2 regions of the Corynebacterium incognitum genome follow, and region 1 is predicted to be linked to the other one. Evidence: predicted binding sites of a transcription regulator. Region 1 holds the regulator's gene; the other holds the start of a gene.
What was found. Region 1 encodes LexA, which represses DNA repair genes until DNA is damaged. Its sites were predicted from a motif close to CGAACANNTGTTCG; they were not measured.

Region 1 (4,211 bases):
TGCGATGGTGGAAGTGCCCGCCGTGGCGCTGATGGCGGAGAAGATCTTGCCACACCTTGACTTCGTATCTATCGGCACTAATGACCTCACGCAGTACACCATGGCTGCGGACCGGTTGTCCCCGCACCTGGCTTACCTCACTGACCCGTGGCAGCCCGCGGTCCTTCGACTCATCCAGCGGACCTGTGAGGTAGCCCGTGAACACAATGTGCCTGTGGGCGTGTGCGGTGAGGCCGCGGCCGATCCGCAGCTCGCGGCTGTGCTCACCGGACTGGGGGTAAACTCTTTGTCCGCTGCCTCGTCCGCCGTAGCGGCGGCGGGTGCGCAGCTTTCTGAGCTTACACTTGAGCAGTGCCAAGAAGCCGCACGCGTCGCCTGCGACGCTGCTGGCGCCGTGGAAGGCCGAACTGCTGTTCGCGAACTGCTCGCGAACGCTTAATAGCAGCGCGAGAAGCACATCATTTACGGTAAGTGCGGGACAGAATAGGGCCGGGGACCACGTCCCCGGCCTCGTGTCTTTCCCGGGCTAGCGGGGGAGCCGTCGGGCCTCGATGGTGTGAACAGATATTGGATCCGACAAAATCGTGTAGCTGGCCGCTCGGGGATCAGCTACGACGACCTCGATGCCCTTATCGCGCAGCTCCTGCACGAAGGACGTAGGTGCGGTGGAGTCGGTGATGATGACGTCAACATCATCAAGGGACGCGAAATTGACTAGGAAATCATTGCCTAGTTTGGTGGCGTCACATAGCACCACGACTTTGCGGGCGTTGGTCACCATCGTCGTCTTGATAGCTGCCTCTTGGGGATCGGCCGTGGACAGCCCGTTGTCCAAAGTGATGGCGTTGGTACCCAAGAAAGCAACATCTGCCCGCAGTAGTGCCATCGTCCGCAGTGCGATGTCGCCCACAACAGCCTGGGTCAACGCTCGCACGGTACCGCCGAGCAGCTGCACGGTGGTGTCCGGCACGTTGGCCAGGCTCAGGGCGATCGGTAGGGAATTAGAGACCACCGACAAACCAGAGGCCGCGTTGTTGAGCCGGATTAGGCTGGCAAAAGAGTGGACTGTGGAGCCCGCGTCGAGGAAGATGCTGCCGCCAGCCTCCGGAAGGAATGATAGCGCGGCTTCCGCGATGGCGGCCTTGGCCTGCGGTGCGGAGCGGAGGCGGGCGTCCAGGGCTTCCTCGGCTGTGTGGAAATTTTGTGCCGCCACGGCGCCGCCGTGCACGCGGTGCAGCATGCCGGAGTCATCCAACGCAGCGAGGTCGCGACGGATCGTCTCCGGAGTGACGTCGAAGTGCCGGGCCAATTCGGAGACATTGACGCGCCCCTCAACTGCAGTCAACGAAGCAATCTGGCGCCTCCGCTCATCGGCGTACATCAGCAACTCCTTAGGTAATGGGAAACTTCAATATTTATAGTTTCTCAGAAACTTTGCCTGGCGGCACTGGTAACTTCCTTCGGCTACAAAGTTCACACGCGCCGTGTGATGTTCACACGGCGGAAGTGGCCTGCTTCGGCAACATTGTCGCAGCTCACAAGGCGCCCGCTTCCATGAAGTGGGAAGTCGGGCGCCTCACTGGTGGGACGAGTGCTAGCCACACTCGGGGGTGTAGGCCGAAGCTAAAGCTTGCGCATTACCGAAACAACCTTGCCCATGATTTCGGCTTCGTCGCCCTTGATGGGGGCAAAGGCCTCGTTGTGTGGAAGCAGCCATACCCCGGAGGAGTCCTTGTGGAATTCCTTTACGGTAGCTTCGGAGCCCTCCAGCAGGGCGGCCACGAACTCGCCTTCTTCGGCCACCGGTTGGGAGCGCACGATAACCCAGTCGCCGTCAAGGATGCCGGCATCTCGCATCGATTCGCCGACGACCTGCAGCATGAACAGCTCCCCGTCGCCCACAATTTCCGCGGGGAGCGGGTAGTAAGAGTCGACGTTTTCCTCGGCCGTGATGGGGGAGCCCGCGGCAATGCGGCCCACCACCGGAATGAGCGTTGCCGAGCTTGCTTCCTCAGGCATCGCAGCTTCTATTTCTCGCTTGCTCTGCGGTCCGGGCTTGCGGCGTGCGCCCTCGTCTGGATTGAAATCGCGCACATCCACGGCGCGGGGCTTATTGGGATCTCGGCGCAGGAAGCCCTTTTCCTCCAGCTGCTTGAGCTGGTACGCCACTGATGAGGTGGACTGCAGGCCGGCGGCGTCGCCGATCTCGCGGATGCTCGGCGGATAGCCGCGTAACACCACGGCGTCTCGGATGACTTCAAGGATTCGGCGCTGGCGCGCGGACAGTGACTTGACGTCAGGCTTGCCTTCGCGCGGTTGAGTAGGTGGGGTCATTGCATTCTCCAAAGCTTCAGTATTTCAACAATGTTGGTTGCTGGTGTGGCTGGTTGTCGCGTAGGTGAGGTTCGACCAAGCGGATTCGAACACTTAACTACTTTTTAGCATAGTGCGCCTGTTTGTTCGAGTGGGCGCGCGGAAAACTGGACAAATGTTCGAGGGGTTGCTATAAATCGAACGTAGAAACGAAATCGAACATGTGCTCTACAGATTCGAACGATGTGGAATTCTTTGTCTTACACCGACGTTATTATGAGCACACATTCAATGAAAGGACTAACAATGACCATCGCCATCAATCCAGTTCGTAACCGCAACTATGCAGCTTCCAACGCTGCCAACGTAGTGCCAGCTGCAGCAGTCTGGGACTACGAGGAGCCTAGTGTTCCACGCGTGCGGCGTAGCTATCTGGCCGCTTCCATTCGGACGGTCCCGCTGGAACGAGCCACGCCTTTCGAACGGTCGGACGGTGCTGTGAGGGGCCTGCGGCCCACAGATCGGGCGAACGAAGTCGAATCCCGAGGCTCTCGTCGCCAGGACATCGCACTAGGTGCTGTGTTCGGTTTCGCTGTGTTCGTAGGTACGCTCATCGCCGGACAGAGCGTCTCGGATTCACCTGCTCCGCAGTCTCAGGTGAGCCGCGATACTGCCGCCGTAGTTGAGTACTCGTCTTCAGTGCGTTAAACCGTTCGACTAGCCTGGTGGGTCGTTAATGCCCTTCCAGGGCGCGGGCTAGAATAAAGGTCATAATGGACTCCACGAGTTGAGGAAGGCCCTGGATTGTATTGCCCGTTTTGTCACCACCAGCAGTCGCGAGTAATTGACTCCCGCATGGCGGACGGCGGTGCGGCCATTCGGCGCCGACGCGAATGCTCGTCGTGCAAAGGCCGGTTTACCACCGTGGAGAAGGCCGTCTTGTTGGTTGTGAAGCGTAACGGGCTTGCTGAGCCATTTAGCCGGGACAAACTGATCCGAGGCGTACGTCGCGCGTGCCAAGGGCGCGAGGTCAGTGATGACGCGTTGAAGCGTCTTGCCCAAGAGGTCGAGGAGACAGTGCGAAGCCACGGCAGCTCCCAGGTCAATGCGAATGAGATCGGGTTAGCCATTTTGGAGCCGCTGCGCGAGCTCGACGAGGTGGCTTATCTGCGCTTCGCGTCGGTGTACAAGTCCTTCGACAGCGCGGAGGATTTCGAGTCAGAGATTCGTCTCATGCGTCGCCGCGCCCGCGAAGGGGCCTAACGGCCCAGCTTCGCTACGGCCTTGTCGATGCGTCGCAGGGACACCGGGTGTGCTGTGCCCAGCCGTTGTGCGAAGAGGCTGACGCGCAATTCCTCTATCATCCATCTAATGTCTTTGACCTCACGTGACTGCTCCGCCCCGGCGGGCAGTTGGCGCAGGCGGTTGTTGAGGAGCGCGTAGGCTTCGCCCACCATGTCCTGGCGGTCCGCGTCCTTATCCGGGTCGTGGTTCATCTCCTGAAGGCGGATCTCCATCGCCTGCAGATAGCGCGGAAGATGCTTGAGGTGTCGTACACCGTGGACAGTGACAGCGTTCTTAGGCAGCAGGAACTCTAGTTGGCGCTGCATGTCCTCAATGGCTGGCCCTTCCCATGAGGCCAGCTCTTTGTGCAAGTTGGCGTAGGTGACGAGGGCAGGTGCCAAAGTCACCACCGTGTTGCGTACCTGGGTTGGGACTGTGGGCTTGACCTTCGCTTTGAGGAGTTCGAAGTCCTCCGGGCTGCGGGCCGGCCCGCCTGCGCCGACCATCTCATCGCGGATGGCGGCCACCTTGGCATCAGTGACTAACCCGGCAGCCCCGCCGTGCGGATAATGGTCCACCGCGACGCGCTGCTGCAGGGGCAAGCCATTGGTCAT
Region 2 (4,211 bases), 200 kb from region 1:
GTCCAGCTGCATAGAAGAGACCCCGAGATCAAAAAGCGCGCCGGCCAGCCCGTGCTGCTGTGCCCGCGCCGCGATGGGCGAATCAGAGCCCTCGACCTCGCGCCACACGTCGTCGAAACGTGCGTTGATAGGTAAGAATCTGTCGGCGAACGGTGCGAGCCGCTCGGTGGCTTTGGCCAGCGACGCACTATCGCGGTCCACGCCGATGATGGATACCTCAGGGAAGGTCTGGAAGAAATACTCGGTGTGTCCACCCGCACCCAGGGTGCCGTCAACGATAACGGCATTGGAGCCAAGCTTCTCGACGCCCGGGGTCAACAGCTGAGCCATACGATCGCGCATGACGGGAACGTGGCCGTGGTTCGCCGCAATGTCGAAGTTGTCCATCTGTCCCCCTTTCCCGAAGTAGCTGCTTTCATCCCAGTGACGCCAAGAGTGCGTATAGGGCTCCGTCCGAAACCGCTTCTGATGTCGGGGAAGTACACCAGCGCGCGGTCTCGAACGAAGTCCGTACACACACTCTCTAGTTCTTTATTCACACGACGGGCCCTGTGGTGCGACGGCTTATAACAGCCCCGCGAGAACGTCGTCTGCATCGGCCGCCGAGTAGGCGTCCTCTGTCTCGTTCTGGTACGCGGTCCAGGATTCTGCATCCCAGATCTCAAGAAAATCCACCGAACCAATGACTACGCATTCCTTGGAAAGGTTGGCGTACTCGCGGTGTGCAGCCGACAGCGTGATGCGCCCGTTTCCGTCTGGCCTTTGCTCATCCGCACTGGCAGCCAGGTTGCGGATGAAGGCGCGAGCCTTCGGGTTGGTGCGCGAGACCGCAGCCGCCTTACGTGCACGTTCTGCGAACTCTTCACGCGGATAGACCGCTAAGGAGTGGTCCTGCCCTTTGGTCACCATCAATCCCCCGGCCAGTTCATCCCTGAACTTCGCAGGCAACGTCAGGCGGCCTTTGTCGTCGAGCTTCGGAGTGTAGGTTCCGAGAAACATCCCGGCGAACCCCTTTCCTTAACTCGATTCCACGGGCGTGTGAATTGTCCTTGCGATACAGAAGCGATCAGATCACCTCTCCACCGCTACGCCCCACTATAACCCACTTTCCCCCACCAGCACCACCACAACACCGCCCAAAACCTAATTTTCACCACAAAATCGCAGGCCACACACGAAAAAATTTGTGGGTGGAAATCCCCAACCACCCCTTGACAGCCCTCTTACACACGCCAAAATAGCCCCTCCAGACACTTCCCCCACTTATGCCCCATAGGGCAAAATAGCGATTTTCTCCCCCTCTATCCCCGGACCAACTGGGCTTTTCACCTCCACACGCCACCTAACGCCAGCCCCACAACCTCCCCTCCAACCCCATCCCACACCGAGTGGGGCAAAGTGGGGAATTTCAGTGGGGCGAAGTGGGGAATTTCGGAAAGGGCACCATGGGCCCAGTGCGAGGCACCGTGAAAACGCCAAAGCCCCTCCTCGTCACCAGCTCAAAAGCTAGCTACGAGAAGGGGCGAAATCTAACGGCTTACGTTAGCCGCTGGCGCCTAGCGTTCGTCGAACCTGCGGCGGAAGTTTTCCTCCATGCGATCCCCGAAGCTGGAGCCGCCACCAGAAGTCCGGCCACCACGGCTCCGGCCGGAATCCTGCGACGCAGAAGTAGAGCGCAGACGCAGCGACCCGCCCGCCGAGTCACCTCGGCCGCCTTGCAGCATCCAGATGCAGGCGCCGAACATGACAAGGAAGCCGACGATGGACAAGGCTACGAACCACAGACTCTGCTGCGCAAGTGCTACACCGCCGATAAGCATGACCAGGCCGACGACCACGAGAGCAACACCACGCAAGGTGATGCGTCCGCCGGAGTAGTCCCCGAAACTCGACCCTCCAGCAACCGAGGCACCGAACTTAGGGTCCTCTGCGAGCAGGGACGCCTCCATTTCACGAAGGGTCCGCAGCTCCTGCTCTGATAGCGACACTGTTCCTCCAAAGTACGTTTAGGGCATTTATTCGTGGCGTGCTGCCGTGCCTTTTCTCACCGCGCTCGGTGTCTTTCACACTAATACAACGCACCAGGAAGCCATAAAGTTCCCTCCACCCTACGTACCGGCCTTACCGGCAGCAAACGCGAGTTTCCGGCACAGCCCACGGAGCAATCGCACCACCTTGAAGCTACGCCGCGAAATCCGCTGCGCCGCCGGCGTGATCAACCTCATCAATAAACGCCGCCGTCAGCGCCATCAACTCACGCGCCTTCGCCGCATCCACGTCAACGGTCAGGCCACTTAACAGACGCGAACGCATCCGGGAGTAGCCGCGGAACTTGTCCGCCCATTCCTTCTCCGCCACACCAACCATGGCCAGCCGGTCCCACGCACTGGACGGCAGGCGCTTCCGCTTAGCCAGGGGCGAATCTGCAACCCGCGCGCCCGCGCAACGAAGCGCAGCCTGGTAGGCAGATTCCACAGCGGCATCCACCTTTCCGTGAAAGATGTGGTTACGCGCGTCATTCATGAGGTGGTACGCACTGTTAAGATAGGACTGCTTCCGTCCAGCCGCCCCAGAAGGGCGACCAGCGAACTTGGTAGTGGCGGAAATGACGGTAGCCATGATGACTGGCCGCTCCTTTCTAATCTTCCTCGAACGTCTCTGTCGTTCCTTTCGACACCCCTAACCTAGAACACCCTGCAGACATCACCCCCTCCCGTCTCGAACACCTTTTCGAACAACGTGTGACTTTGCCGCTCCCTGCATGTTTTCCTGCGTGAGAGCGTCGCGTTTGGTTCCATAGAAGATGTGACCGTTACCCTTCGCCGACTGACCCCCATCGAATTCAGCATGCTGACTCCCCTGTTGGTGGAGATCTATATTGAAGCGATGGGTTATCCGCGGGAGAAATATCTCGACCGCGCGCACGCCTGGAAGGGCGAGACCATGCGTCCCGGCTTTACCGCTGTCCTCGCTGAAGACGAATCAGGGGCGCTGGGCTTCGCCTATGGCTTCATCGGGTCCCGTGACACCTGGTGGGACAAACAGGTGCGTCGCGGCTTCGACGAACGCGGAGGCGCCACCGAGTCCCAGGAAAAAGTCATGCAGGACTACTTCGAGGTCGCTGAGATCCACGTGCTCCCCTCGACCCAGGGCCGCGGCATCGGCCGCCAGCTACTACACGGTTTGTTGTGGAACCAGCCCAGTGCCTTCGCAGTACTGTCCACCCCGGAAGTTCCAGGGGAATCCAATCCCGCGTTCCACCTCTACCGCTCGTTCGGCTTCTTCGATCTCCTCCGCTTCCTGGAATACCCCGCGGACACCCGCTCCTTTGCCATCCTCGCCCTAAATCTGCATGACTTCCAGCGCCCCAATCGCGCCTGAACGCCCCCGAACCCGCCTCACTGTCCACCACCCTCCCCGTCGTGCCCGTCACAGTGCGGGTCCGGGGTATCCTGAGCACGTGACTAACTCAGATTTCTCCTCCTACCCCAGCAACCTCGAGGCCGTTCCAGAGCACGTGCATCGCGTGCTTTCGGATTTTTTCCACGCCCGCAATGCCGAGGTAGCAGAAATCGGCACCCCGGTCAGCGAGGCCATCGCCCACCTCGAGGCCTTCGTCCTTGGCGGCGGCAAGCGCATCCGCCCTCTGTACGCGTGGGCAGGTTTCGTCGGCGCGGGCGGCCTGGGCGGCACGCACGGTGCAGCGGAAGATCCCGCGGCCATGCTGCGGGCGGCGGCGTCGCTGGAGTTTATCCAGGCGTGTGCCCTGATCCACGATGACATCATCGATGCCTCCGACACCCGGCGCGGCAACCCAACGGTCCACCGCGCTGTAGAGCAGCATCACCGCGACCAGGGCTTGCGTGGCGACGCTTCGACTTTCGGCGAGTCCATGGCCATCCTCATTGGCGACATGGCGTTGGTGTGGGCGGAAGACCTCTTTCAAGACTCCGGCCTGAGCCCCGCCGCGCTGCAGCGCTCCCGCGACGCCTGGCGCGGGATGCGTACGGAGGTCATCGGCGGACAGCTGCTGGACATTTCTCTCGAGGCCACAGGTTCCGAGTCCGTAGAGTTGGCCAACGCAGTAAACCGCTACAAGACGGCCGCATACACCATCGAAAGGCCTCTGCACTTGGGAGCCGCCATCGCCGGGGCGGACGAGCGCACCATTAAGGCTTTCCGCGGTTATGGCCGCGACATCGGTATCGCCT

Region 2: H0194_RS02145 (SAV_6107 family HEPN domain-containing protein) is a predicted target of LexA. The motif match lies at 2,720-2,733, and genes of this name have one in related genera.

The regions. Positions count from the first base shown of each region.
Region 1 covers NZ_CP059404.1:249,814-254,024, reverse strand. The annotation lists gene ptsP (phosphoenolpyruvate--protein phosphotransferase) at 1-439, shown strand, start outside; gene H0194_RS01215 (DeoR/GlpR family DNA-binding transcription regulator) at 527-1,381, opposite strand; gene lexA (transcriptional repressor LexA) at 1,624-2,334, opposite strand; gene nrdR (transcriptional regulator NrdR) at 3,118-3,576, shown strand; gene hrpA (ATP-dependent RNA helicase HrpA) at 3,573-4,211, opposite strand, start outside.
Region 2 covers NZ_CP059404.1:453,083-457,293, forward strand. The annotation lists gene rsmH (16S rRNA (cytosine(1402)-N(4))-methyltransferase RsmH) at 1-387, opposite strand, end outside; gene mraZ (division/cell wall cluster transcriptional repressor MraZ) at 565-999, opposite strand; gene H0194_RS02140 (DUF3040 domain-containing protein) at 1,557-1,988, opposite strand; gene H0194_RS02145 (SAV_6107 family HEPN domain-containing protein) at 2,182-2,619, opposite strand; gene H0194_RS02150 (GNAT family N-acetyltransferase) at 2,806-3,381, shown strand; gene H0194_RS02155 (polyprenyl synthetase family protein) at 3,353-4,211, shown strand, end outside.